Regions from separate parts of the Cryobacterium sp. MDB2-A-1 genome, predicted to be linked through region 2. Evidence: predicted binding sites of a transcription regulator. Region 2 holds the regulator's gene; each other region holds the start of a gene.
What was found. The regulator HrcA, encoded in region 2, represses chaperone genes, less so after heat shock. The targets are predictions, from matches to a motif close to TTNGCACTCGNNNNNNNCGAGTGCNAA.
Positions count from the first base shown of each region.

Region 1 (7,909 bases), on a different contig from region 2:
TTCGCTCTCGGCGCCGGCCTGCCCTTCCTCCCCGTGATCAGCCACGACGCCATCGCCCTGAGCCGCTTTCGGGCCGGCCACACCGGCGGCCTCGTCGTCGTGACCGACGCCCGCCGGCGCGAGGTGAACTGGTCGGCATACAGCGGGGCGGATGCCGCCGGCCTGCCCGTACGCCTCGCCGCGCCAGGGGTGGCGAAACCGGCCGTCCTGCTCGAGCCCGACTGGGTCTACGCGGGCCTGGTCCGCGCGGACGCCGTGACCGTTCCGGCCGCCGACCTCGGCAGGGTCGCCGAACTGCTGCTGGCCAACGACCGTGCCTTCGCGACCGACGCCGCCTTCTACCTGCGCTCGCCCGACGTCACCCTCTCCAACGGTCCGAAACGGGTGAGCTGAGTGACCTGGCAGCTGCGCCGCGCCCACGCGGGCGACCTCGACGGCATCATGGCCCTCGAGACCCGCCTCTTCGAGAACGACGCCTGGTCCGCGGAGGGCATGCTCCGGGACGTGACCGACCCGGACTGCTACTACCTCGTCGCGGTCCCGCCGGACGAACCCGACCGCATCGAGGCATACGCGGGGCTGCTCGCGCCGCGCGGGGCGCTCGAGGGCGACATCCAGACCATTGCCGTCACCGAGACGGCCCGCCGGCACGGTCTCGGCGGCACCCTCGTGCAGAGCCTCGTCACCGAGGCCCGCAAGCGAGGCATCCGCGAGGTGTTCCTCGAGGTCCGCGCCGACAACCCCGGCGCCCAGCGGGTCTACCTCCGGCTCGGCTTCGAGGAGATCGGTGTGCGCCGCGGCTACTACCAGCCGGACAACGTCGACGCGCTCGTGATGCGACTCGCAGTGCCGCCCGCGGAGGCGGCGCTCGCCGCGCCCGACCCGGTGCAGTCCCCGACCGACCCGACGGATGCCGCGGAGGCGACCGAATGAACCGCGACAACCCCCTGGTGCTCGGCATCGAAACCTCCTGTGACGAAACCGGCATCGGGATCGTCCGCGGAAGCCGGCTGCTCTCCAACACGATCGCCTCATCGATGGATGAGCACGCCCGGTACGGCGGCGTCGTACCCGAGGTCGCGGCGCGCGCCCACCTCGAGGAGCTCGTCCCGATGATCCGGGCGGCGACCGAGGACGCGGGCATCCGCCTCGAGGACGTCGACGCGATCGCCGTCACCTACGGCCCCGGCCTGTCCGGCGCGCTCATGGTCGGCGTCGGCGCCGCGAAAGCACTCGCGATCGCCCTCGGCAAGCCGATCTACGCGGTCAACCACCTCGTCGGCCACGTCGGTGCCGACGTACTCCAGACCGACGCCGATCCGGGCACGGAGCCCCTCGAATACCCGACGATCGCCCTCCTCGTCTCCGGAGGGCACACCTCGCTCCTCCTCGTGCGCGACCTCGTCTCCGACGTCGAACTGCTCGGCGAGACCATCGACGACGCGGCGGGGGAGGCCTTCGACAAGGTCGCCCGCATCCTCGGCCTGCCATACCCCGGCGGCCCGCAGATCGACCGCGTCGCGCTCGGCGGCGATCCGGCGTACATCCGCTTCCCCCGCGGCCTCAGCCATCACAAGGACATGGAACACCACCGCTACGATTTCTCCTTCTCCGGGCTGAAGACCTCGGTCGCCCGCTGGGTCGAGCAGACCCGCGACGCGGGGGAGACCGTGCCGCTCGCGGACGTCGCGGCGAGCTTCCGCGAGGCCGTCATCGACATCCTGCTCACCAAGGCCGTGGCCGCGTGCACCGACCTCGGTGTGCCGCGACTTCTCCTCGGCGGCGGGGTGATCGCGAACGCGCGGCTCCGCGAGCTCGCCGTCGAGCGAACGGATGCAGCAGGCATCGCCCTGCGCATCCCGCCGCTTTCGCTGTGCACCGACAACGGCGCCATGATCGCCGCGCTCGGCGCCCAGCTGATCATGGCGGGTCACGAGCCGTCCACCCTCGACTTCGGTGCGGATTCAACGCTCCCTGCTTCCGTCATCCAGGGCTGAAAACCGCGTCCCATCTCCGGTTCCTATGCATCCGCGATACGCTGGACGCAACAGACATGGCGCGTCATGGGCGTTGACACCCGTTCAATGAGGGTGCAACTATGGCACCGCCAGCTGATCGAAGCCCAAAGGAGCCGTTAGTCATGACCGACCCGAACCAGCCTCCGGTAACCCCGCCCCCGGTGAACCAGCCCCCGATCTACCAGGCGCCCGCCGCGCCCGAATACCAGGCACCCGCCGCGCCGGCGTACCAGGCACCTGCCGCCCCCGCGTATGGCGCACCGGACACGTACGGTCAGCAGCAGTACGGCCAGCAGCAGCAGTACGGCCAGCCGCAGGCGTACGGCCAGCAGGCCTACGGCCAGCCCCTCGCCCAGGACAAGTACAACGTCCTCGCGATCGTGTCGCTCGTGTCGGCGTTCTTCGTCTCTCTCGCCGCGATCATCACCGGCCACATCGCCCTCAGCCAGATCAAGAAGACCGGAGAAAAGGGCCGCGGGCTCGCCATCGCCGGCCTCGTTCTCGGCTACCTGGGCATCGTCGCCGGCATCATCGGCGCGATCCTCTTCATCGTGCTGATCAGCACGGCCTCGACCAACGGGTACTCCAGCTACTGACCCACTGGATCGTCCCTGCCGGCCTGTCGTCACGACTGACCTGCCATCACCGTTGACCCGTCAATGAAGTGGAAAGGAACAGCTCATGAGTGATCTGAACGCCCCTGGTGCCTCGGGAATCCCTCCGGTTCCCGAGGTTCCGCAGGTGCCCGACGTGCCGCACGTGCCCGAGGTTCCCGAGGTCCCGCAGATTCCGCGCGGCGAGTCCACCGTGGCCGCTGCAGGGCCCCCCGGAACGCAGCCCGTGGCATCCGGCGGCGATGGGTTCGCCGGTCCGCCGTTCACGGATCCTCCGACCGCCGGTCCAGCGCCCGGCGGTCCTGCCTCCGCCGGACCGCCGTCGCCGCCGCCCGGTTACGGGTATCCGTACCCGCCCGCCCCGGGGACGCAGGCTTCGACCCACCAGCCGCTGCTCAGCATCCTCTCGCTTGTCGCAGGTGTCGTCGGACTGCTGGGCCTCCCGATCGCCTTCATCCCCTTCGTCGGCGGGGTGCTCACCCTGCTGCTGCCGGCCGCGGCCATCGTGCTCGGGGCGCTCGGTCGCACGAAGGAACCGCGCGCACGTGCCCTGTGGCTCACCGGCCTGATCACGGGCATCGTCGGCGTCGCCCTTTCCCTGCTGAGCATCGTCGTCTGGATCATCGTCTTCGCAAGCATGCCGAGTACCTACTAATATCGCTGAGAGCCCGTTCCCCGGGCGAAGTGAACGGACCGGGAGGCCGCAGTGACGGATGCACGACGTCCCACCGCCGGTGACGACCTCCGCTTCGAACTGACGCGCCCGCCGGAGGAGGTCACCGGCGAACTCGACTACGCGTCGACCGTCACCGCTCCCACCGAATGGGTGCCGTACGTCTACACCGAGTCCGAGCTGCGCGCCCTTGCGCGCAGGCGCGCCCGCTCTCTCGCCTCCCTCTTCTTCGGCGCCGTCGGCCTCGCCGGCGCCGTCTTCGTGGTCTGGACCGCGCCGCTCTCGCTCGCGGCCGTCGTGCTCGCCGTCTGGGCGAGCCGCACCGAACGCGCGGCCGTCGCGATCTGGGCCTGGGGCCTCGGCACCGGTCTCGCGGGCCTCGTCATCGCCGCCGGCTGGATCGTGCTGATCAGCCAGGGCATCAGCCCCATCCCGCACTGAGCTCCCGGCGTTGAGTGCCCGGCGCTGGGTGCCCGGCGCTGGGTGCCCGGCGCTGAGTGCTCAGCGCGGCGGCTGCACCCGCTCCACGAGCAGAGCGAGCCTGTGGCCGCCCGCCCGGGTGAGCACGAGAGTGGCGGACTCGGACCCGTGCAGCTTCAGCCGGGTGCGCAGCACGGCCGGGTCAACGTCCACGCCGCGCTTCTTGATCTCGAGAGTCCCGATCCGACGCTCCTTGAGCGCGAGCCGGAGTTTCTTCTCGTCCACCGGCAGCGACTCGAGCACCCGGAACGCCGTCGCGAACGGGGTCTCGTGCAGCGACTCTGAGCTCAGGTATGCGATGCCCTCCCCGAGCATCAGCGCGTCCATGCTGCGGGCCAGGTCGCCGATCAGCCGCGCCCGGATCACGGCGCCATCCGGCTCATACAGGTAGCTCCCGGGCACGCCCGCCTCTCCGGGCACGGTCTCGACATCCGGACTGTCCGCGGCCGCGGTCAGCTCGTGCCGGCCGTCCCTGCCCAGGAGCAGGGCCGAACGGCGGATGCCCTCGCGAGCGAGAACGCCGAACCAGAGTCCCATCTCCACGAGCTTTCCGTCCACGGACACCCACTGCGCTTCCGCGGCGGCGGGAATGGCGTCACGGTCGTGACCCGGACCGAGCTTCACTCCGATCGGCATCCGCTCGCCCAGTCCGAAGACGAAGTCGAGGTTCGGCGAATAATCCTCCGGGCGGGTCAGCCGGGAGGTATTGCTGTGACCGGCCGTACGGCGGGCCGGGTCGAGCCAGGCAGCGTCGAAGCCGGTGAGGTCGAAGGTCTCCGCGTCGCCGTGCACGACGGCGGCATTGTCGAAGGGGGCGAGGTTGTAGCTCGCGACCGTGGCCGTGACCTCGTCCGTGTCCACGGCGGTCACCTGGATGTCGAGCGCGGCGAGGGCCATCGAGTCGCTGCCGATCCCGCTGCCGAGATCGGCGACCCGGTTCAGTCCGGCAGCGGCGAACCGGCCGGCGTGCAGCGCGGCGACGTTCAGGCGGGTGGCCTGTTCGAGACCGGCCTCAGTGAAGAGCATCCGCCCGGCGAAGTCGCCGAACTTGGCCACGGCCTTCGCCCGCAGCCGCGATTGGCCGAGCACCGCGGTCACGAGTCCCTGAGGATGGCCGGCCTTCCGCAGGTCGCTCACCAGCCGAACCACATCGGAGGCGTTGTCCCAGGGCGGAAGCGAGTCCAGCAGGCGCAGCCCCTCGGGGGACAACAGGTCAACAAGCTCGGAGCGTTCCATTGTCCAAACGATATCAAGCCATGGCCGCCGCGCCCGGAACGCCCGAGTCTGGCACTCACGTTGCGTGAGTGCCAGAAGCGCCCTAAACTCGCTGTTAGCACTCTCGCTGTGAGTCTGCCAACCAAGTCTTAGCTAAGAAAGAGGTCAACCGTGTCGGTCTCCATCAAGCCGCTCGAGGATCGCATCGTCATCAAGCAGGTCGACGCCGAGCAGACCACCGCATCAGGTCTGGTCATCCCTGACACTGCCAAGGAAAAGCCCCAGGAGGGCGAAGTTGTCGCCGTCGGCCCCGGCCGCATCGACGACAACGGCAACCGCATCCCGCTCGACATTGCCGTGGGCGACAAGGTCATCTACTCCAAGTACGGCGGAACCGAGGTCAAGTTCGGTGGCGACGACCTCCTCGTCCTCTCCGCACGCGACGTGCTCGCCGTCGTCGTCCGCTAGGGATTCGTTCCAGGCGCCACGCACGACCGCAGTACACGTACGAACAACACAAAATCCCGGATGGCCTGATCATCCGGGATTTTGTGTTGCCAGGTCCGCCCGAGCGCGGCCCGCACCACCCAACACGTCCAGGCAGGGCACGCCCGCGAAGGGGAATCGTTGTGAGCAGGACACGGAGCCAGTCGGCCGAACCGACCAGCGGACTCGCCTTCGCGATCTCCGCGTACGGCCTCTGGGGCCTGCTCCCGCTCTTCTTCCTGCTGCTGCACCCGACGGGACCCTTCGAGGTCGTGGCCTGGCGCGTGCTCTTCTCCCTGGTCTTCTGCCTCGCCCTAATCACCGTCACCCGTGGCTGGCCCGCCCTGCTCACAGTCCTCCGCCGCCCGAAGACGGTCTGGGTGATGGGCCTGGCCGGCCTCCTGATCTTCGTCAACTGGCAGACCTACGTCTTCGCGACGCTGACCGGGCACGTGGTCGAGGCCGCCCTGGGCTACTTCATGAACCCGATCGTCACGGTGCTGCTGGGCGTCTTCGTTCTGCACGAGCGGTTGCGGCGCATCCAGTGGATCGCGGTCGCGATCAGCGCGGCCGCTGTGCTCGTGCTGACGCTCGGCTACGGGGCACTCCCGTGGATCTCGCTCGTCCTCGCCCTGTCCTTCGGGTTCTACGGGCTGATCAAGAAGAACGTCGGACCCGGCGTCGGCGCGCTCACCGGCCTCACCCTCGAGACCGCCTGGCTGATGCCGATCGCGGTCGCGGAACTCCTCATCGTGGGCGCCGTCACCGGGCTCACCTTCGGCACCGTGTCGCCGTGGCACACCGTCGGCCTCGTCTCAACGGGCGTCGTGACGGCCGTCCCGCTGCTGTTCTTCGCAGCCGCCGCCCGCCGCCTGCCGCTCAGCCTGCTCGGCCTCGTGCAGTTCGTCGCACCGGTGCTGCAGTTCCTCGTCGGGGTCTTCATCCTCGGCGAGCCGATGCCGCCGGAGCGCTGGGTCGGCTTCGGGCTCGTCTGGGTCGCGCTCGTGATCCTCACGGCCGACATGGTCGTCACCGGACGCGCCCCGCGGCGAGCATCCCCCGAACCCCTCTGACCGGCGATACGCTCGGAGCATCCCACCTGTGAAAGGACCACGGATGCCCTTTCCAGCTCTGAACGTCACCTCGCGACCCCGGGGGCTCACGTCTGCCGGTCTCGCGCTCACCGTCGTCGCCGCCGCGCTGCTGCTTTCCGGGTGCACCGCAGGGGACGCCCCCGTCGTCGTGACCAGCACTCCGACCGTCGCCGCGACGGTCGCGCCGACCGGCGACGGCACGCTCCTGATCGGCACGCTGTTCCCGATGACCGGGGAAGCGGGAGCCGCCGTGACCGGCGCCGCTCAGGTCGCCGGCACCGAGCTGGCCGCCCGCGAGATCCTTGAGCAGGCCGTGCCCGGCACTCTGCCGATCCAGCTCGTGCATCGGAACTCGACGGGGAACGTCGCGGCCGCGGTTGCCGACCTGGTGGCGCGACACGTTGACCTCGTTCTCTGGGACGCGACGAGTGCGGTGCCCGCTGATGTCACGGCATCCGTCGCCGCAGCGGGCATCGCCCTGCTGCCTCTGAACGACTTCACGAACGGCGGCACTCCGCTCGCAGCAGACGAGGCCTTCGCAGTGCGCCTGCGCACCTCGGACCCCGGGCTCGCCGACACCGCCGGAGGCGGGGAAGCCTTCGACGGGGTGGTGCTCGCGGCCCTCGCCGCGAGGGAGGCAGGCGACGACGGCGGGCCCTCGATCGCCCCGGCGCTCGACCGGGTCAGCCACGGCGACGCGGTGTGCGCATCCTGGGCATCCTGCATCACCGCCCTCGGTGAGAAGAAGCAGATCGCATACCAGGGCGTGACCGGGCGACGCTCCTAGTACAGCACCTCGTCCGACGGCGTCCCCCAGAGCAGGTGCCGGTGGTGTCACGAATCGCTAACGATGTTCTCTTTGCGCGGCAAGAAAACATCCTCGAAACAAAGTGATCCTAGGTTGGAGCCTAATAACGCGAGTGGGCCTCACCCGGAGGCGTACTTACGCGTGCAAGATGAAAGGGTACCCAGGATGATTAAATCCAAGCACGCCCTCCGGACCGCCATCGTGGCGGGAGCAGGCGTCATCGCCGTCATGCTCTCCGGTTGTGCATCCGGCGGCGGTTCAACCGCTACCACGACCTCGGCTGCGGCCGCGTCCTCGTACACCGACGCAGCTTGTGCGAGCGGAGCGTCCACGGACAAGTCGCTGGTCGTCGGCTCGATCCTCCCGATCACCGGTAGCCTCGCCTATCTCAACCCGCCGGAACTCGCCGGCGTCGGCCTCGCCGTCTCCGACATCAACGCCGCCGGCGGCGTCGACGGCAAGGACGCCTGCGTCCTGGCCACCGACTCCGGTGACAGCACGGACCTGACGATCTCGACCGC
Region 1 covers NZ_SOFK01000022.1:274,294-282,202, forward strand. Annotated here, with positions in the region: gene tsaB (tRNA (adenosine(37)-N6)-threonylcarbamoyltransferase complex dimerization subunit type 1 TsaB) at 1-393, shown strand, start outside; gene rimI (ribosomal protein S18-alanine N-acetyltransferase) at 394-933, shown strand; gene tsaD (tRNA (adenosine(37)-N6)-threonylcarbamoyltransferase complex transferase subunit TsaD) at 930-1,997, shown strand; gene E3O39_RS06245 (DUF4190 domain-containing protein) at 2,141-2,614, shown strand; gene E3O39_RS06250 (hypothetical protein) at 2,700-3,287, shown strand; gene E3O39_RS06255 (hypothetical protein) at 3,339-3,746, shown strand; gene E3O39_RS06260 (class I SAM-dependent methyltransferase) at 3,807-5,021, opposite strand; gene groES (co-chaperone GroES) at 5,172-5,468, shown strand; gene rarD (EamA family transporter RarD) at 5,630-6,559, shown strand; gene E3O39_RS06275 (hypothetical protein) at 6,603-7,367, shown strand; gene E3O39_RS06280 (ABC transporter substrate-binding protein) at 7,554-7,909, shown strand, end outside.
Region 1: groES (co-chaperone GroES) is a predicted target of HrcA. The motif match lies at 5,070-5,096, and genes of this name have one in related genera.

Region 2 (7,909 bases):
GTCAGGGTGCCGGGCAGGAAGCCGAGGCGTTCCCCCGCTTCGACGGCCGGACGGGTGAGGATGATCCGGTCGACCTCCTTGCGCTGCAGGGCCTGGACAGCCTTCGCCATCGCGAGGTAGGTCTTGCCGGTTCCGGCGGGGCCGATCCCGAAAACGATCGTGTCGGTGTCGATGGCATCGACGTATTCCTTCTGGCCGATCGTCTTCGCGCGGATGCTCTTGCCCCGTGAGGTGAGGATCGGCGGCCCGAGGCGAACGGAGGGGCTCGAGGTGCTGTCCTCGCCGAGCATGCGGGCGCTCGACTCGACCTCGGCCGGCGCGAGGTCACGGCCCTCGCGGATCATCACGAGCAATTCTTCGATCAGACGGCGGGCGGCGGCGACCTGGCTCGGCTCACCGGAGAGCGTCATCTCGTTGCCGCGGACGTGCACGCTGACCGCGGGGTGTTCCTTCTCGATCGCGCCGAGCAGCCGGTCCTGCGCGCCGAGAAGGCGCACCATGGCGACCCCGTCGATGAGGATCCGGGTCTCGACCGTCGTTTCGGACGGGAGCGCACCGGAGGGCAGGGACGGCACGGACTTCTCCGACGGCTCAGACGGCTCAGACGGCTCAGACGGAACCAAGTGTTCCCTCCCCGAGCGAGCTGGTCGCCCCGTCCTCCGACGGTTTCAGGGCGAGCACGTGGGCGTGGACGTGGAACACGGTTTGTCCGGCGGCGGCGCCGGTATTGAAGACGAGGCGGAACTGGCCGTCGGAAAGCTCGGTGGCGACCCGCCCGGCGACGGCGACGAGCTCGGCAAGGAGTCCGGGGTCGCCGGCGGCGAGTTCGACGACGTTGCGGTACGCCTCCGTCTTGGTCGTGACGACGATGTGCACGGGGGCCTGCGGGTTGATGTCGACGAATGCGATGATGCGTTCGGTCTCGGCGACGATGGTCGCGGGGATGTCGCGCGCGACGATGCGGCTGAAGACGGAGGGTTCTGCGCCGGTTTCTGACATGGTCCTATCTTAAGCGGCAGGTCGCCCTGCCGGGGGTCACCACCGGTCGAGGGCGGCGTTGAGCACGGCGAGGGCGGCGGGCCCGGCCGTCGACGTGCGCAGCACGGTGTCGCCGAGGCGCACCCGCACGGCCCCGGCGGCTTCGAGCATCTCGAGTTCCGAGGCGGCGATGCCGCCCTCCGGACCGACGACGAGCACGATGTCCGGCGCCGCGGTTGCCTGGGAATCGGCCGCGTCGGCCGCGTCGGCCGCGTCGTCAATCGACGGCAACCGGGTCAGCCGGATGTCGGCGGTGGGCTCGAGGAGCAGCATCCGCGTGCCCCGCGCCAGCACGGCGAGTTGTTTGGTGCTCGTGAGGTCTGCGACCTCGGGAAGCCAGGGCCGGATCGATTGCTTGGACGCCTCGCGTACGATGGCGCGCCAACGCTCCCGTCCCTTGGCGACCTTCTGGCCCTCCCAGCGTGTCACCGAGCGGGCGGCCGCCCACGGAACGACGCCGTCGACGCCGAGTTCGGTCGCGGCCTGCACCGCCATCTCGTCACGGTCGCCCTTGGCGAGTGCCTGCACAAGGCGGATGCGCGGGCTCGGCCTCGCGATGTTCCGCGCGCTGTCGACCCGCAGGGCCAGCCGTCCGGGCTCCGCTTCCTCGACGGTCGTCTCCAGGAGCAGACCGGACCCGTTCCCGGCGAGCAGGTGCTCCCCCGGCCGGACCCGGCTCACGGTGACCGCGTGTCTGGCCTCGGCACCGGTGATGGTCGCGACGGCTCCGACGGGGCAGTCCTCCGCGCGGAGGGACTCGTCGATGAAGAAGTGCGCCATCCGGTTAGACGCGGAACCGGTCGCGGAGCTTCGCGAAGAGTCCCTGCTGCACCGCACTGAGCGCGGGAGCCGGGGACTTGTGCTTCGCGGCGAACTGTTCGATCAGTTCCCTCTCCTTGTGGTCGAGCTTGGTCGGCGTCACGACGTGGATCCCGACCTTGAGGTCGCCGCGGCCATTGCCGCGGAGGCGCGAGACTCCGCGGTCCTTGACCGTGATGACTTCGGAGCCCTGCACTCCGGCACGGATCTCGACGGTGATGTCGCCGTCGAGGGCCTTGACCGTTGTGGTCGTGCCGAGGATCGCATCCGTCATGGGCACGTCGAGGGTGCAGAGCAGGTCGTCACCGTCGCGGCTGAACACGTCGTGGTGGCGGACCTTCATTTCGAGGTACAGGTCGCCGTTGGGGCCGCCGGCAGGTCCGGCCTCTCCGCTCCCGGGCATCTGCAGGCGCAGGCCCGTGTCGACGCCGGCGGGGATGTCGACCGGAACCGTGCGGCGGGCGCGGACACGGCCCTGGCCCTGGCAGGTCACGCACGGGGTTGCGATGATCGTGCCGAAACCGCGGCAGGAGCCGCAGGGGCTCGAGGTCATCACATTGCCCAGCAGGGAGCGCGCGGCGCGCTGGATGTTGCCGGTGCCGTGGCAGATGTCGCACGTGACGGGGGCGGTTCCGGGCTGGCAGCAGGTTCCGCTGCAGGTCGCGCAGACGATGGCCGTGTCGACCTCGAGGTCGCGGTGGGTTCCGAAAATGATCTCATCGAGGTCGAGTTCGACCCTGATCAGGGCATCCTGGCCGCGTTCGCGGCGAGACCTCGGTCCACGGCTGCCGCCGCCCCCTCCGAAGAAGGTCTCGAAGATGTCGCCGAAGTTGCCGAAGTTGCCGTCGAACCCGGCGTTTCCGCCCGTACGGCCGTTGCCGCCGTGGTCGTAGTTGTCGCGCTGCTTCGGGTCGCTCAGCACGTCGTAGGCGTGGGTGACGTGCTTGAACCGCTCAGACGCATCCGCGCCGGGGTTCACGTCGGGGTGGAGCTGGCGGGCGAGGCGACGGTACGCCTTCTTGATTTCGTCGGTGGAGGCATCGCGTGCGACGCCGAGTACTTCGTAATGGTCAGCCAAAGCTGGCTCTCCTAGGTCTGTTTTCGTAGGTGTGCGGCGTGGGGGCTGGTCGAGGGACTCGCCTATTCGAGCAGGCGGGACAGGTAGCGGGCGACGGCACGGACGGCCGCCATGTTGTTCGAGTAGTCCATCCGGGTGGGGCCCAGGACGCCGAGGCGGGCAAGGTCTCCACCCTGCGAGCTGTAGCCGCTGGTCAGCACGCTGGTCTCGGAGAGTCCGAATGGCGCGTTCTCCCTGCCGATACTCACCGACACCCCATGCTGGTCTGTCGCCATCTCGCCGAAGAGGCGCAGCAGGACGACCTGCTCCTCGATGGCCTCGAGCACCGGGTAGATGCTCCCGGTGAAGTCTTCCTCCGTGCGCACGAGGTTCGCGGCGCCGGCCATCACCAGCCGCTCCTGCCGGTTCGCACCGACCTGGTCGCGAAGGGTGAGGGTGACCAGGGAGACAACGTCCGGTTGCTCGCCGGCCAGGTCGGCGGCATCCGTGAGCGCGATCGCTGCTGCGCTCATGCTGAGGCCGACCACGGCGGCGTTGAGACGGGCGCGGAGGCGGACCAGCAGCTGCTCCTCAAGCGGCCGGGGCAGCTCGATCACGCGTTGCTCGACCCGGCCGGCATCCGTGATCAGCACGGACAGGAGCCGGGTCTCCGAAAGCGCCACGAGCTCGATGTGGCGCACCCTCGCACGGGACAGCGAGGGGTACTGCACGAGCGCGACCTGATGGGTGAGCTGGGAGAGCAACCGGACGCTGCGGGCGAGGACCTCGTCGAGGTCTGCGGACTGCCCGAGGAACGTCTCGATGGCCTGGCGCTGCGCCGCGGAGAGCGGGCGCAGATCGGCGAGGTGATCGACGAAGAGCCGGTACCCCTTGTCGGTCGGGATCCGCCCTGAGGAGGTGTGCGGGGCGATGATGAGCTCCTCCTCCTCGAGGAGAGCCATGTCATTGCGAATGGTCGCCGCCGACACTCCGAAGGAATGCCGGTCAACGATGGTTTTTGACCCGACGGGCTCGCGCGAGGCGACGTAGTCTTGAACAATGACCCGCAGAACTTCGAGGCTGCGATCCGAAACCATGACTGAATCGCCTCCTTTCCGGGTGACTGGGTGCCGGCGACTTTGGCACTCACGGCGTTTGACTGCCAATCATATCGCGACACACGGGGACACCCCCATTGCTAGCGGATGATTGGGCGCAGTACCTTGAGTCTTGTAACGGTCCTCCATCCGCACGGAAAGGCACGATGATGAGCAATTCAACCGGTAACAACGGCGAAGATCCGAACCTGGGCCAGCGCCCCCCGCAGCAGCCATACCAGCCGGCAGCACCCACACCCGTTGCCGCTGCTCCCCTCACCGAGACCGAGGACCGCCAGTGGGCGTCCTTCGCGCACCTCGGCGGCATCATCGGCCCGCTCCCCTCCCTGATCATCTGGCTCGTGTTCAAGGATCGCGGTCGCTTCACCGCCCAGGAAGGCAAGGAAGCCCTGAACTTCCAGATCACGATCGCCATCCTCTACGTGATCGGCTCGATCCTCCCGTTCGTCGGTGCCCTGATCATCTTCGCCGCCTGGGTCGTGGCGATCATCTTCTCGATCCTCGGGTTCCTGAAGGCGAAGGACGGCCAGGCCTACCGCTACCCCTTCGCCCTGCGTCTCATCAAGTAGCGCGGCGACCGGCGGAACCTCACACCACCCGGAGTATCTCGCGGGACCAGCACAACCAGATAACGCGTACAAGGAGCCCGAATGTCCACACCACCCCCCGCCAATTCCTACCAGCCCGTTACGCCGATGAACCCGTCGGACGAACGCTTGTGGGCCACCCTGATCCACGTGGGCGGAATCCTCTTCGAGTTCGTGCCCGCGCTCATCGGTTACCTCGTGCTCAAGGACCGCGGCCCGTTCATCCGCGCGCACGCGGCGACGGCGCTCAACTTCCAGATCACCCTGGCCATCGCCTATGTGGTCAGCGGAGTGCTGACGCTGGCGCTGGTCGGGTTCCTGCTGCTGCCCGCCGTCTGGGTCTTGAGCGTCGTCTTCAGCATCATCGCGGCCCTCGCGGCCAACAAGGGCGAGTACTACACCTACCCGCTCACCATCAAGTTCGTCAGCTAGACCGCAGCACCTTAATCCGCGAGAAGCCGCCGTACGACGGCGTCCGCGAGAAGCCGTCCTCTCCTGGTCAGTTCGACCGTCCCGGAGAGGGCGGCTTTCGCGTTGACGAGTTCATCGGCGATGAGACCGGCGACCTCGCGGCGACCGAGCGGCGAGAGCGAGTCGATCCGGATGCCCTCCCGGATGCGGGTGAGCAGGAGGACCCGCTCCACCTCGCGGGTCGTGTCGTCGAGGGTCTCGCGCCCTGCGGCAGGTGAGTCCCCGGCGAGGATCCGGTCGGCGTATGCGGAGGGGTGCTTGACGTTCCACCACCGCACGCCGCCGACGTGGCTGTGCGCACCGGGTCCGACCCCCCACCAGTCCTGGCTGCGCCAGTATGCGAGGTTGTGCCTGGACCGGTGCGCGGCATCCGTCGCCCAGTTGCTGACCTCGTACCAGCCGTAGCCGGCCGCGTCGAGGAGTTCGTCGGCGAGTTCGTAGAACTCGGCCTGGGTGTCCTCGTCGACGGGGGCGAGTTCGCCTCGGCGGATCTGCCTTGCGAGCTTCGTGCCGTCCTCGACGATGAGCGAATACGCGCTGATGTGGTTCGGGGACAGGCCGATGGCCTGCTCGAGGCTCGCGCGCCAGTCGGCACGGGTCTCCCCCGGCGTGCCGTAGATGAGGTCGAGACTGACGTCGAGCCCGGCATCGCGGGCCCACCCGGTGACGAGCGGGATGCGCTCCGGGTCGTGGGTGCGCTCGAGGGTCGCGAGCACCCGGGGCACGGCGGACTGCATGCCGAAGGAGACCCTGGTGAAGCCTGCGGCGGCGAGAGTGTCGAGGTAGGCGGCGTCGACGGAGTCCGGGTTGGCTTCCGTGGTCACCTCGGCGCCGTCCGCGAGGCCCCAGGTGTCGCGGACGGAGTCGAGCATCCGGACCAGGTCCACAGCGGGCAGGAGTGTGGGGGTGCCGCCGCCGAAGAACACCGTCGCGGCTTCCCGGTCCGGAACCCCGGAGTCGCGGAGGATGCGCCCTGCGGACTCGACCTCGGCGACGGCCTGGCCCGCGTAGTCGTGCTGGGACGCTCCGCGCAGCTCGGTCGCGGTGTAGGTGTTGAAGTCGCAGTAGCCGCAGCGCACCCGGCAGAACGGCACATGCAGGTACACGCCGAAGTCGCGCTCGGATGCCCCGACGGCGGCGGATGCCGGGAGCAGGCCGTCGCGCGGTGCCGGATCGCCGAGGGGAAGGGCGCTGCCCATCGTCAGACCGCGCCGACCGGGTGCAGGGCGCGCAGGTAGCGGGCGGTGTACTTGGCCTGCTGCATGCGGACGATCGGCCAGGCGAGCCGGTAGTACCAGGTGCTCGGACGTGAGAAGGCCCGGATCGTCAGCCAGACGGAGTCATCGGCCTGTCGGTCGACGATGAACGCCTCCTCGCCGCTCGCGGGGTGGCCGTCAAGGGTGCCGTAGCCGAAACCGATGCGGTCCGTCTCGTCGATGACGTAGACGACACGTACGGGCGAGTCGACGGTGAACGGGCCCACTGCCACCGAGAGGCGCGCGGACATGCCGTTGACGATGTACGGGGTGCCGTCGTCGGCGAACGTCGCCTCGTCGACCGGGTGCTCCTGGTTCACCGAGGGGGTGCCGTCGGCGTTGAACACGATCCCGGAGTACTGGACGCCGGTGCTCTGCTGGAGGTCGGTGACGGTCATGCCACTGCCGAGCTGCACGCCCCAGGTCATCAGGAGCGCGGCAGCGGTCCGGAACCGCTCTTCACCGCTGCCGAGGCGAACGGTGCGTTCGAGCGGCCGGTAACCGCGCGGCGGGTACCGGAGCAGGTCGGGGGCGAGGGTGCCGCCGATCGCCGCATAGGTCACGGCCGCGTCGGTGAAGGTGGAACGCCGCATCCGCCTACTTCTTCTCTTTCTTGGCCGGCTCGTCCCCCGAGAGCGCGGCGATGAAGGCCTCCTGCGGCACCTCGACGCGGCCGACCATCTTCATGCGCTTCTTGCCCTCTTTCTGCTTCTCGAGCAGCTTGCGCTTGCGGGAGATGTCGCCGCCGTAGCACTTGGCGAGGACGTCCTTGCGGATGGCGCTGATCGATTCGCGGGCAATGATGCGGGCTCCGATCGCGGCCTGGATCGGAACGTCGAACTGCTGCCGTGGGATGAGTTTCCGCAGCCGCCCGGTCATCAGCACGCCGTAGTCGTATGCCTTGTCGCGGTGCACGATGGCGCTGAACGCGTCCACCTGCTCGCCCTGCAGCAGGATGTCGACCTTGACCAGGTCTGCCTCCTGCGAGCCGATCGGTTCGTAGTCGAGCGAGGCGTACCCGGCGGTCTTGCTCTTCAGCTGGTCGAAGAAGTCGAAGACGATCTCGCCGAGCGGCATCGTGTAGCGGATCTCGACCCGGTCCTCACCGAGGTATTCCATGCCGAGCAGGGTGCCGCGGCGGCCCTGGCAGAGTTCCATGATGACGCCGACGTAATCCTTGGGCGCGAGGATCGCGGCCTTGACGATCGGTTCCTCGACCTTGGCGATCTTGCCGTCAGGGAACTCGCTCGGGTTCGTCACGGTGACGGTCTTCTTGTCGTCGGTCGAGACCTCGTAGATCACGCTCGGGGCCGTCGTGATCAGATCGAGGTTGAACTCGCGGTCGAGGCGCTCGGTGATGATCTCGAGGTGCAGCAGCCCGAGGAACCCGCAGCGGAACCCGAAGCCGAGGGCGACGGATGTCTCCGGCTCGTAGACGAGGGACGCGTCGGAGAGCTTGAGCTTGTCGAGTGCTTCACGGAGAGCGGGGTAGTCGCTGCCGTCGATCGGGTAGAGGCCGGAGAACACCATCGGCTTGGGCTCCGTGTAGCCGGGGAGGGCGAC
Region 2 covers NZ_SOFK01000051.1:40,199-48,107, forward strand. Annotated here, with positions in the region: gene E3O39_RS17990 (PhoH family protein) at 1-500, opposite strand, end outside; gene E3O39_RS17995 (HIT domain-containing protein) at 610-999, opposite strand; gene E3O39_RS18000 (16S rRNA (uracil(1498)-N(3))-methyltransferase) at 1,036-1,818, opposite strand; gene dnaJ (molecular chaperone DnaJ) at 1,823-2,935, opposite strand; gene hrcA (heat-inducible transcriptional repressor HrcA) at 2,998-4,011, opposite strand; gene E3O39_RS18015 (DUF4870 domain-containing protein) at 4,182-4,601, shown strand; gene E3O39_RS18020 (DUF4870 domain-containing protein) at 4,683-5,051, shown strand; gene hemW (radical SAM family heme chaperone HemW) at 5,063-6,289, opposite strand; gene E3O39_RS18030 (DUF1990 family protein) at 6,292-6,939, opposite strand; gene lepA (translation elongation factor 4) at 6,944-7,909, opposite strand, start outside.

Region 3 (7,909 bases), on a different contig from region 2:
CCTTCGCGTTACGGACGGCGTCCTCGATACGGTGCTTGCGCTCCTTGAGCTCAACCTCCGTCGCGGCGCCGGCCTTGATGACGGCAACGCCGCCGGCGAGCTTGGCGAGACGCTCCTGGAGCTTCTCACGGTCGTAGTCGCTGTCGGTGTTCTCGATCTCGTTGCGGATCTGCTGAACGCGACCGGCGATGGCTTCGGGGTCTCCGGCGCCTTCGACGATGGTGGTCTCGTCCTTGGTGATGACGATCTTGCGCGCGTTGCCGAGCAGGTCGAGGGTGACGTTCTCAAGCTTGAGGCCGACCTCCTCGGAGATGACCTGGCCACCGGTGAGGATGGCGATGTCCTGCAGCTGGGCCTTGCGACGGTCGCCGAAGCCGGGAGCCTTGACGGCGACCGACTTGAAGATGCCGCGGATCTTGTTCACAACGAGCGTGGCCAGAGCCTCGCCGTCGACGTCCTCGGCGATGATGAGGAGCTGCTTGCCGGTCTGGATGACCTTGTCCACGATCGGGAGGAGGTCCTTGATGTTGGAGACCTTGGAGTTGACGATCAGGATGTAGGGGTCTTCGAAGACCGCTTCCTGACGGTCGGGGTCGGTCACGAAGTACGCGGACAGGAAGCCCTTGTCGAAGCGCATGCCTTCGGTGAGCTCGAGCTCGGTGCCGAGGGTGTTGGACTCCTCGACGGTGACGACGCCTTCCTTGCCGACCTTGTCGATGGCCTCGGCGATGATCGCGCCGATTTCAGCGTCGCCGGCGGAGATGGATGCGGTGGCCGCGATCTCTTCCTTGGTCTCGACCTCTTTGGCGTTGGCGATCAGCTCTGCGATGACCGCAGCGGTGGCCTTTTCAATGCCGCGCTTGAGGCTGATCGGGTCTGCGCCGGCTGCGACGTTGCGCAGGCCTTCGCGGACGAGCGCCTGGGCGAGGACGGTCGCGGTGGTCGTTCCGTCGCCGGCAACGTCGTCGGTCTTCTTGGCGACCTCTTTGACGAGTTCCGCACCGATCTTCTCGTACGGGTCGTCGAGTTCGATTTCCTTGGCGATCGAGACACCGTCGTTGGTGATCGTGGGGGCGCCCCACTTCTTCTCCAATACGACGTTACGTCCGCGCGGGCCGAGGGTGACCTTGACCGTGTCAGCGAGGATGTTCAGGCCACGCTCAAGGCCACGACGGGCCTCTTCGTTGAAAGCAATGATCTTTGCCATATGTGTTTCTCGTCCCTCCCGGACGTTACCAAAACGGTGATGGGTTGGCACTCAAAAGGAGAGAGTGCCAAGTCGATTCTGGCACTCAGGGGTCGAGAGTGCAAGTGAGCGCCGGGAAGCGTCGGGAGGCTATGGGACGAGTTCGACGGAGCCGGTGCCGTTCGGGATCAGTTCGATCCAGGTATTGCCCGGGGCGAGGCGAATGGTGACCCCGTTGTCGTCGATCAGCCGGATCGGGTCGGCCTGCCCGGCCTTCGACCACGTCGCGTGCACGGTCTTGCCGCCGGCGGACACCGAGCCCTCCCCCGTGCCGATCATGACGGTCTTGGGCACCTCGCCGTAGGTACCGTCGATGTCGACCCGGAGCACGAGGACGTTGGTGGCGCCCCTGCGGGCGCCGGTCGTGTCGAGGTCCGGGGCGCCCTCCTGCGAGCGCAGGTAAGCCTGTGAGGCTGTGTCCCAGCTCCAGCCGGGATAGCGCGATGCGGAGAACCGCGCGTTGATCTGGGTGATCGGGGTGCCATCGACCCCGGCGGTCGATGCCGCGATGCTGCCCGCGTACGCGAACTGCTGCACCGGCGGCGCGACAGAAGCGTTGCGCCCGACGAGTTCGGCGGCCTTCAGCACGACGTTGTGCGGGGCCTCCCTGTCGGCGACGCGGGAGAACAGGCCCGTCGTGTCGTAATCGAAGACCGAGTTGATGACGGGGGTGGCCTTCATCATGTCGACGAAGACCTGCTGTCCGCCGGAGTAGGCGACGATCCCGCCGAACGGCGTGATGATGTCGGGGTCCATCGGCCGGATCGACCGCACCGGGCCGATCGCGTCGGGTATGTCGGACTGCCAGACGCCGACGTAACGGGTCAGTCCGCCCTCGACGAGTTCCTCGAAGACGATGTCAGCCCGATCCAGCGAGATCTGGGGCCTGGCGGCCTCGTGGTTGTCGATCTTCACGGCGAGGGACGGGTTCGCAGCCTTCCCGGCCGGCACGATCGTGCCACGAAGCGGCGCGATCGCCAGCGGCGCCGGGGCGTCGACGGCAGCGGCGGTTGGTTCCACGGTCGCCGTCGGCGTCGCCGTGGTGGGCGGCTCGGTTCCGGAGCACGCCGTCATCACCAAGAGGAGGCATGGAAGAAGCACGGCACCGAAAAGTCGTGCCGTGCTTCGCCCGTGGATTCTTGCAGTTCTTTTCGCTGTCACGCCCCACACCCTAACGCGGCAAACTCGCGGATGCCGCGCGGCTCGGGGTGTTACCCGAGATTGGGTGCGCTTGGTGTGGGTGCGCCTGATCTTTTCAGATCAGACGGGACGTACCGACTCGGCCTGTGGCCCCTTTGCCCCGGTTCCCAGTTCGAAGATGACGTGCTGTCCCTCTTCCAAAACCTTGTATCCGTGCATGTCGATGGCGGAATAGTGGACGAAGACGTCCTGTCCGCCGCCGTCGACGGTGATGAAGCCGAAACCCTTTTCAGCGTTGAACCATTTGACGGTTCCGTTCGCCATGTGTAACTCCCCAGTGCTCTGATATTTTCGGCAACCGCCCGTTGGCCGTACCGGGCCTGGCGCATGTGACTGCGTCCATCTGGTCCGACCGGTGGGATGCCCCAGGGGGCAACCGGACGAACGAGATGAGCGACCTGAGTCAAAGATTACTGAAGCCAAGAAAGAACGAAAGGGGGTTGACGAGGAGCCCCCGTGGAGTTATACAACCGGAGGCGAATGGCCGGTCAGGACGTAGGCGTGGTGCTTGACACGAAGTCAGCCCCGACGACGACCGTGAGGTCGGCCCCCGAGGTTGCGAAGTCGCTCGCGAGGAGCACCGTGGATCCCGGAAACGAAGCCGCGACCCCGCGGGCGGCGCCCTCGAGGGTCGCATCGGCGTAGTACACGGTCGTCTTGGTCACGTCTTCGGTGCTCGCGTTACTGAGCGCGCCGACGGTCCAGCCGGCCGCGGAGAGGACTTCCCCGGCAGCCTTGGCGACACCCGTGCCCTTTGTGCCGTTGAGCACGGTCACGGTGAGACTCGGATCGACCGTCGCGACGGCCGTCGGAACGGCGGTCGCGGCATCCGTCGCCGTGTCTGTCGCAGAGCTGGAGGACAGCCCGGGGATCGCGATGTTGAGTTTGTTGCTGAGCGAGGCCATCCCGAAGACTCCGAGGCCGATCAGGACGGCCGTTGCCCCCAGTGCCCACCAGAACGCAACCCAGTGGCGTCCCTTCTTTCCGGGGGCGCGATGGGCGCCCACTCGGTCGAGGGAGTGCGGCAGGTGGTCGAAGCGGTCTTTCGGATAGGTGGGAGGCATTGTGGGGCTGGGTCGATCCTCTTGTCGCGGGCGAATGGGTGGAACATCGGGGTCGAAATCCGGCTGCGCCTAGGGGGCGGGGCTGGTTCGGTGCTCCGGAGCGCGCACTGTCCGGCGCTCCCGTGCCTGCTCACGGGCTGCACGCATCCGCTGCAGGCGTTTCACCAGCATGGGATCGTGAGCCAGGGCAACAGGGGAGTCGATCAAAACGCCCAATAGTTGATAGTACCGGGCCGAGGACAGCCCGAACTCGGAACGGATCGCCTGCTCCTTGGCTCCGGCATGGGTGAACCAGCGCCGTTCGAAGCTCAGGATGCCGCGGTCGCGGTCGGTGAGGCCGCCCGGGGAGTCGGCGGGGTCCGGGTCACGCACGCCGTCCACCATCCACCTCTTTCACCATCGCCATTCGCTGCTCGAATCCTATTTGGCGTCGGCTATGGATTTGCTGGGCCACGCGGGTCGCTCCCTCCCCGGGAGGAAAAGTGCCCGGACAGGCGCGGGAGCGTGCCGGTGAGCGTCCCGGTGGGCGTCTCGGTGTGAAAGTGCTGAACGGGCCCGGGAATCGGAATACGCCCCTGCCGGGCTGAGTTTAAGCTTGCTGGGAGGGTTGGCGGCCACGCTGCACTGCGCCCTCGCCCGATGGGAAGGATGAACCATGGACTACGAAGTCACGAAGTCAGACGCTGAATGGGCCGCGGAACTCGGGCCGGAGAAGTTTGCCGTACTGCGGCAGGCCGCCACCGAGCGTGCCTGGACCGGGGAGCTGCTCGACGAGAGCCGTTCCGGCATCTACACCTGCGGCGCCTGCCACGCCGAACTCTTCAAGAGCGGCACGAAGTTCGATTCCGGGTGCGGCTGGCCGAGCTTCTATGAGTCGGTGCGCCCGGAGGCCGTCGAACTCATCGAAGACACCTCCCTCGGCGTCGTCCGCACCGAGGTGCGCTGCGCGAACTGCGGTTCCCATCTCGGGCACGTCTTCGACGACGGTTTCGGCACCCCGACCGGTGACCGCTACTGCATGAACTCCATCTCGCTCGAGTTCAAGCCGGTCGACTAGACCGTGTCCACGCCGCTCGAGGCGATCGGCGGGCGGCGTTCGTCGTCCGCAGTGACATCGGATGCCCCCTCGCACGACGACCTGCTCCCGCTCGTGGCCGCGTGTGCGCGCGTGGCCGACCACGGGGCCCTGCGACCCTGGCGCCTGATCGAGCTGCGCGGGGACGCCCGCACGCGGCTCGGGGCGGCGTTCGCCGCGGCATCCGCCCGCCTCGCTGCTGAGGCCGGTGCGGAACCGCCGTCCGCTGCGGAGTTGGCCAAGCTCGCGGGCAAGCCGCTTCGGGCATCACTGTTGATCGCGGTCGTCGCGAGCCATCGGGAGAGCGACAAGGTCGAACCGTGGGAACAGGACGTCACAGCGGCGGGTGTCGGACATGCCCTGAGCCTCCTGTTGACACACGCCGGCTGGGGTGTGATGTGGCGCACCGGGGCGTTCACCCGCACCGCTGAGGTGCACCGGCTGCACGGGCTCACCGAATCGGAGGAGTTGCTCGGCTGGCTCTATGTCGGCGGAGTGCCGTCTGGTGCGAAGCCGGGCGTCCGGCTCCCGATCGACCCTGCCGCGCACCTCACCGCCCTCTGACCACCCCCTGACCGCCGCTGACTGCCGCCATTTTCGGTTTTTGAGGGTCGCGCGCCACGTGCGCCGCTTCGCGCCAGGCAGGCCTGGCGCGAAGCGGCGCAGTTGGCGCGCGAAGGCGAGGCTTCACCGTTTCTTCACCTGAACGTCGGCAGAATGTCCCGGGTGCAGCAGGGGCGCGACGTATCCTCGTGGCGTGAGCGCAGAAATCAGCACACTCGTCCGGCCCGACACCATCTCCCTCGGCACGCTGACCGTCCTGCGGACGGCCGCCACAGCACCCCTGATCGCCCACGCTCCTGCTGCCTCCGCCTCCGCGGTTCCGCGGAGCCCGAGCCTCGACGATGCCGAAGCCACCTTCCTGGAACCGCTCGTGGATGTCATGCTCCGGTTCCTCTGGGCGCTCGTCGGCTGCTATGTCTGGGTCGTCCTCCTCGCCAAGGGGCCGCGGCCCCGCTCGGCGAGCCGGGAGCTCGAGCCGATCGTCTGGCCGCAGGCGGACTACCCCGCTGTGGGACTGCCGGCCATCGGACTGTCGAGCGCCGGCAGCATCCGCCGACCCGTGAGCCCCGACTTCGACCAGATGAGCGCTCGCCCGTAGGTCGCTCGGCCTGCGCGTGCCGTGTTGTCGGACGGATCGCGGAACGCGCAGTCGCGCGGCGCCCACAGCCGGTCGATGGGTCCTGGAGCAGACCCGCCCGGATCGACCCGGGTCGGACCGGATCAGCACGGATCGCTTGGCCCGCCGAGCCGGGTCTGCGAGGCTGGCGGGATGACTGATGCAACGGAGACTGCAGCCAAGACGGATCTGACGCGGTACCTGGTGTCGGGTCGGGAAGCATTGATCTGGAAGCTCGACGGGCTCAGCGAGTACGACGTGCGGCGCCCGCTCGTGCCGACCGGCACCAACCTGCTCGGACTCGTCAAGCACATGGCCGGCGTCGAGGCCGGGTATCTCGGGCTCGTCTTCGGCCGGCCCTTCCCGGAACCGCTGCCGTGGACGGCGGACGACGTCGAGTTCAACGCGGACATGTGGGCGAAGCCGGACGAGTCCCGCGAGTCGCTCATCACCCTCTACCGCCGGGTCGGGGCGCACTCGAGCGCGACGATCGAGGCGCTCACGCTCGACACCATCGGCCGGGTGCCGTGGTGGACGGGCGATCGGAGCGCGGCGAGCCTGCACGAGATCCTCGTTCACCTCATCGCGGAGACGCACCGGCACGCCGGACACGCCGACCTCGTCCGAGAGCTCATCGACGGGGAGGTCGGACTCCGGCAGGGCAACGACAATATGCCGCCGGCCGACCGCGCCTGGTGGGAGGACTACCGGGAACGCGTCGAGGCGGCCGCGCAGGAGTCTGCGGAGCGCTGACCGACGCCGGTGCGACTCAGCGCGAGATGACAGTGCCGCCGAGCGAGGCGATCGCCCGCAGCAGGCGCGGGCCGGCAGCGAACCAGGCCACGATCATCACGACGACCGAGGCCGCGAAGATCCAGAATCCGGTCCAGCCGTCGTCGCTCTGCACGGCGTACATGTGGTTGAGGTTACGGAGCGCCCCGGTCGCGAAGACCAGGGTCACGTGCACGACGACGAAGACCAGGAAGACGATCATCACGCCGACGTGGACCGCCTTGGTCGGGCGGAGCGGGACGAGTTCGCTCAGCCGGCGTGACGTCCAGAGCGGCGAGAGGCGGATGCCGGTGGCCAGCGCGAGCGGAGCGGCCACGAACACGATGGTGAAGTAGCTCAGGGTCTGGAGGGCGTTGTAGTTCACCCAGCCGTCGGAGACCGGCCAGCCCAGCGAGACGTACTGGAGCGCGGCCGACACGGCGTTGGGAATGATGTCCCAGCTGACCGGAACGATGCGCACCCACTGGCCGGTGACGAAGAGCAGCACGTAGAAGAGGAGCCCGTTGAGCACCCAGAGCACGTCGACCGAGAGGTGCAGCCAGACGTTGATGCCCATCCGGGTGGGCGCTTGTTTCGTGCGTATCAGCCCGGTATTGCGCCGGGTCCAGAACATGGTCGGCCGCCCGGCGCTGCGGACCTGCCAGCCCGAACGCACGATGAAGAGGAGGAAGAAGACGTTGAGCCCATGCTGCCAGGCCAGCCAGGCCGGGAAGCCGACGGGCGCCCCGGACGGCAGCTGCGACGTTCCCGGGAAGTCGGTCAGGAAGGATTGCACGGCCGGCAGCGAGCGGAGGCCCTTGGCGGCGAGCACGGCGGCGGCGAGCAGGCCGATCGCGAGGATGATGGCCACGGCGAGCCTGAACCAGGCGGTTCGACCGAAGCCGAGCAGTCCGGAGCGCTCTGCTGTCACCGGTCTCCCTCCCGGGCGATCGCGTCGTGCGGCATGGGCGTGCGTCCCTCTGGTCTGGCGGCGTCGGTCGACGCGATGGCGCGTTCGAGCGCGACTATGCAATCATCGACCATTTCACGCCCGGCGTCTGCCTGCAGTGTCAAACTACGACATCTTGGCGACGGCTGCGTGCACCCGGTCACCCGGGGCGGTTCAGTTTCCCGTCGAGCCAGAGCGTGTCGGACGCATCGCTGTGCGTGGTCCCGGTCCCGACGTGCTTGGCGTCGATCTTCTCGCCGTTCTTGATGACGTGCACGAGGGCCATCGCGTGACCTCGGCCCAGGTCGAAGTCCGCCTTCAGCCAGTCGACGATCACGCCGGCCTTCGTGGACGGGTCGTCGAACCCCTTCTCGTGGGCGAGGGTGATGAACTCGCGCGGGGTCAGGCCAGTCTTGTCTTCGAT
Region 3 covers NZ_SOFK01000022.1:412,322-420,230, reverse strand. Annotated here, with positions in the region: gene groL (chaperonin GroEL) at 1-1,207, opposite strand, end outside; gene E3O39_RS06975 (DUF3048 domain-containing protein) at 1,337-2,347, opposite strand; gene E3O39_RS06970 (cold-shock protein) at 2,507-2,710, opposite strand; gene E3O39_RS06965 (LytR C-terminal domain-containing protein) at 2,935-3,510, opposite strand; gene E3O39_RS06960 (DUF3263 domain-containing protein) at 3,580-3,894, opposite strand; gene msrB (peptide-methionine (R)-S-oxide reductase MsrB) at 4,166-4,567, shown strand; gene E3O39_RS06950 (nitroreductase family protein) at 4,571-5,149, shown strand; gene E3O39_RS06945 (hypothetical protein) at 5,343-5,747, shown strand; gene E3O39_RS06940 (DinB family protein) at 5,919-6,518, shown strand; gene E3O39_RS06935 (hypothetical protein) at 6,535-7,467, opposite strand; gene E3O39_RS18935 (hypothetical protein) at 7,464-7,610, opposite strand; gene E3O39_RS06930 (DUF4287 domain-containing protein) at 7,646-7,909, opposite strand, start outside.
Region 3: groL (chaperonin GroEL) is a predicted target of HrcA. The motif match lies at 1,252-1,278, and genes of this name have one in related genera.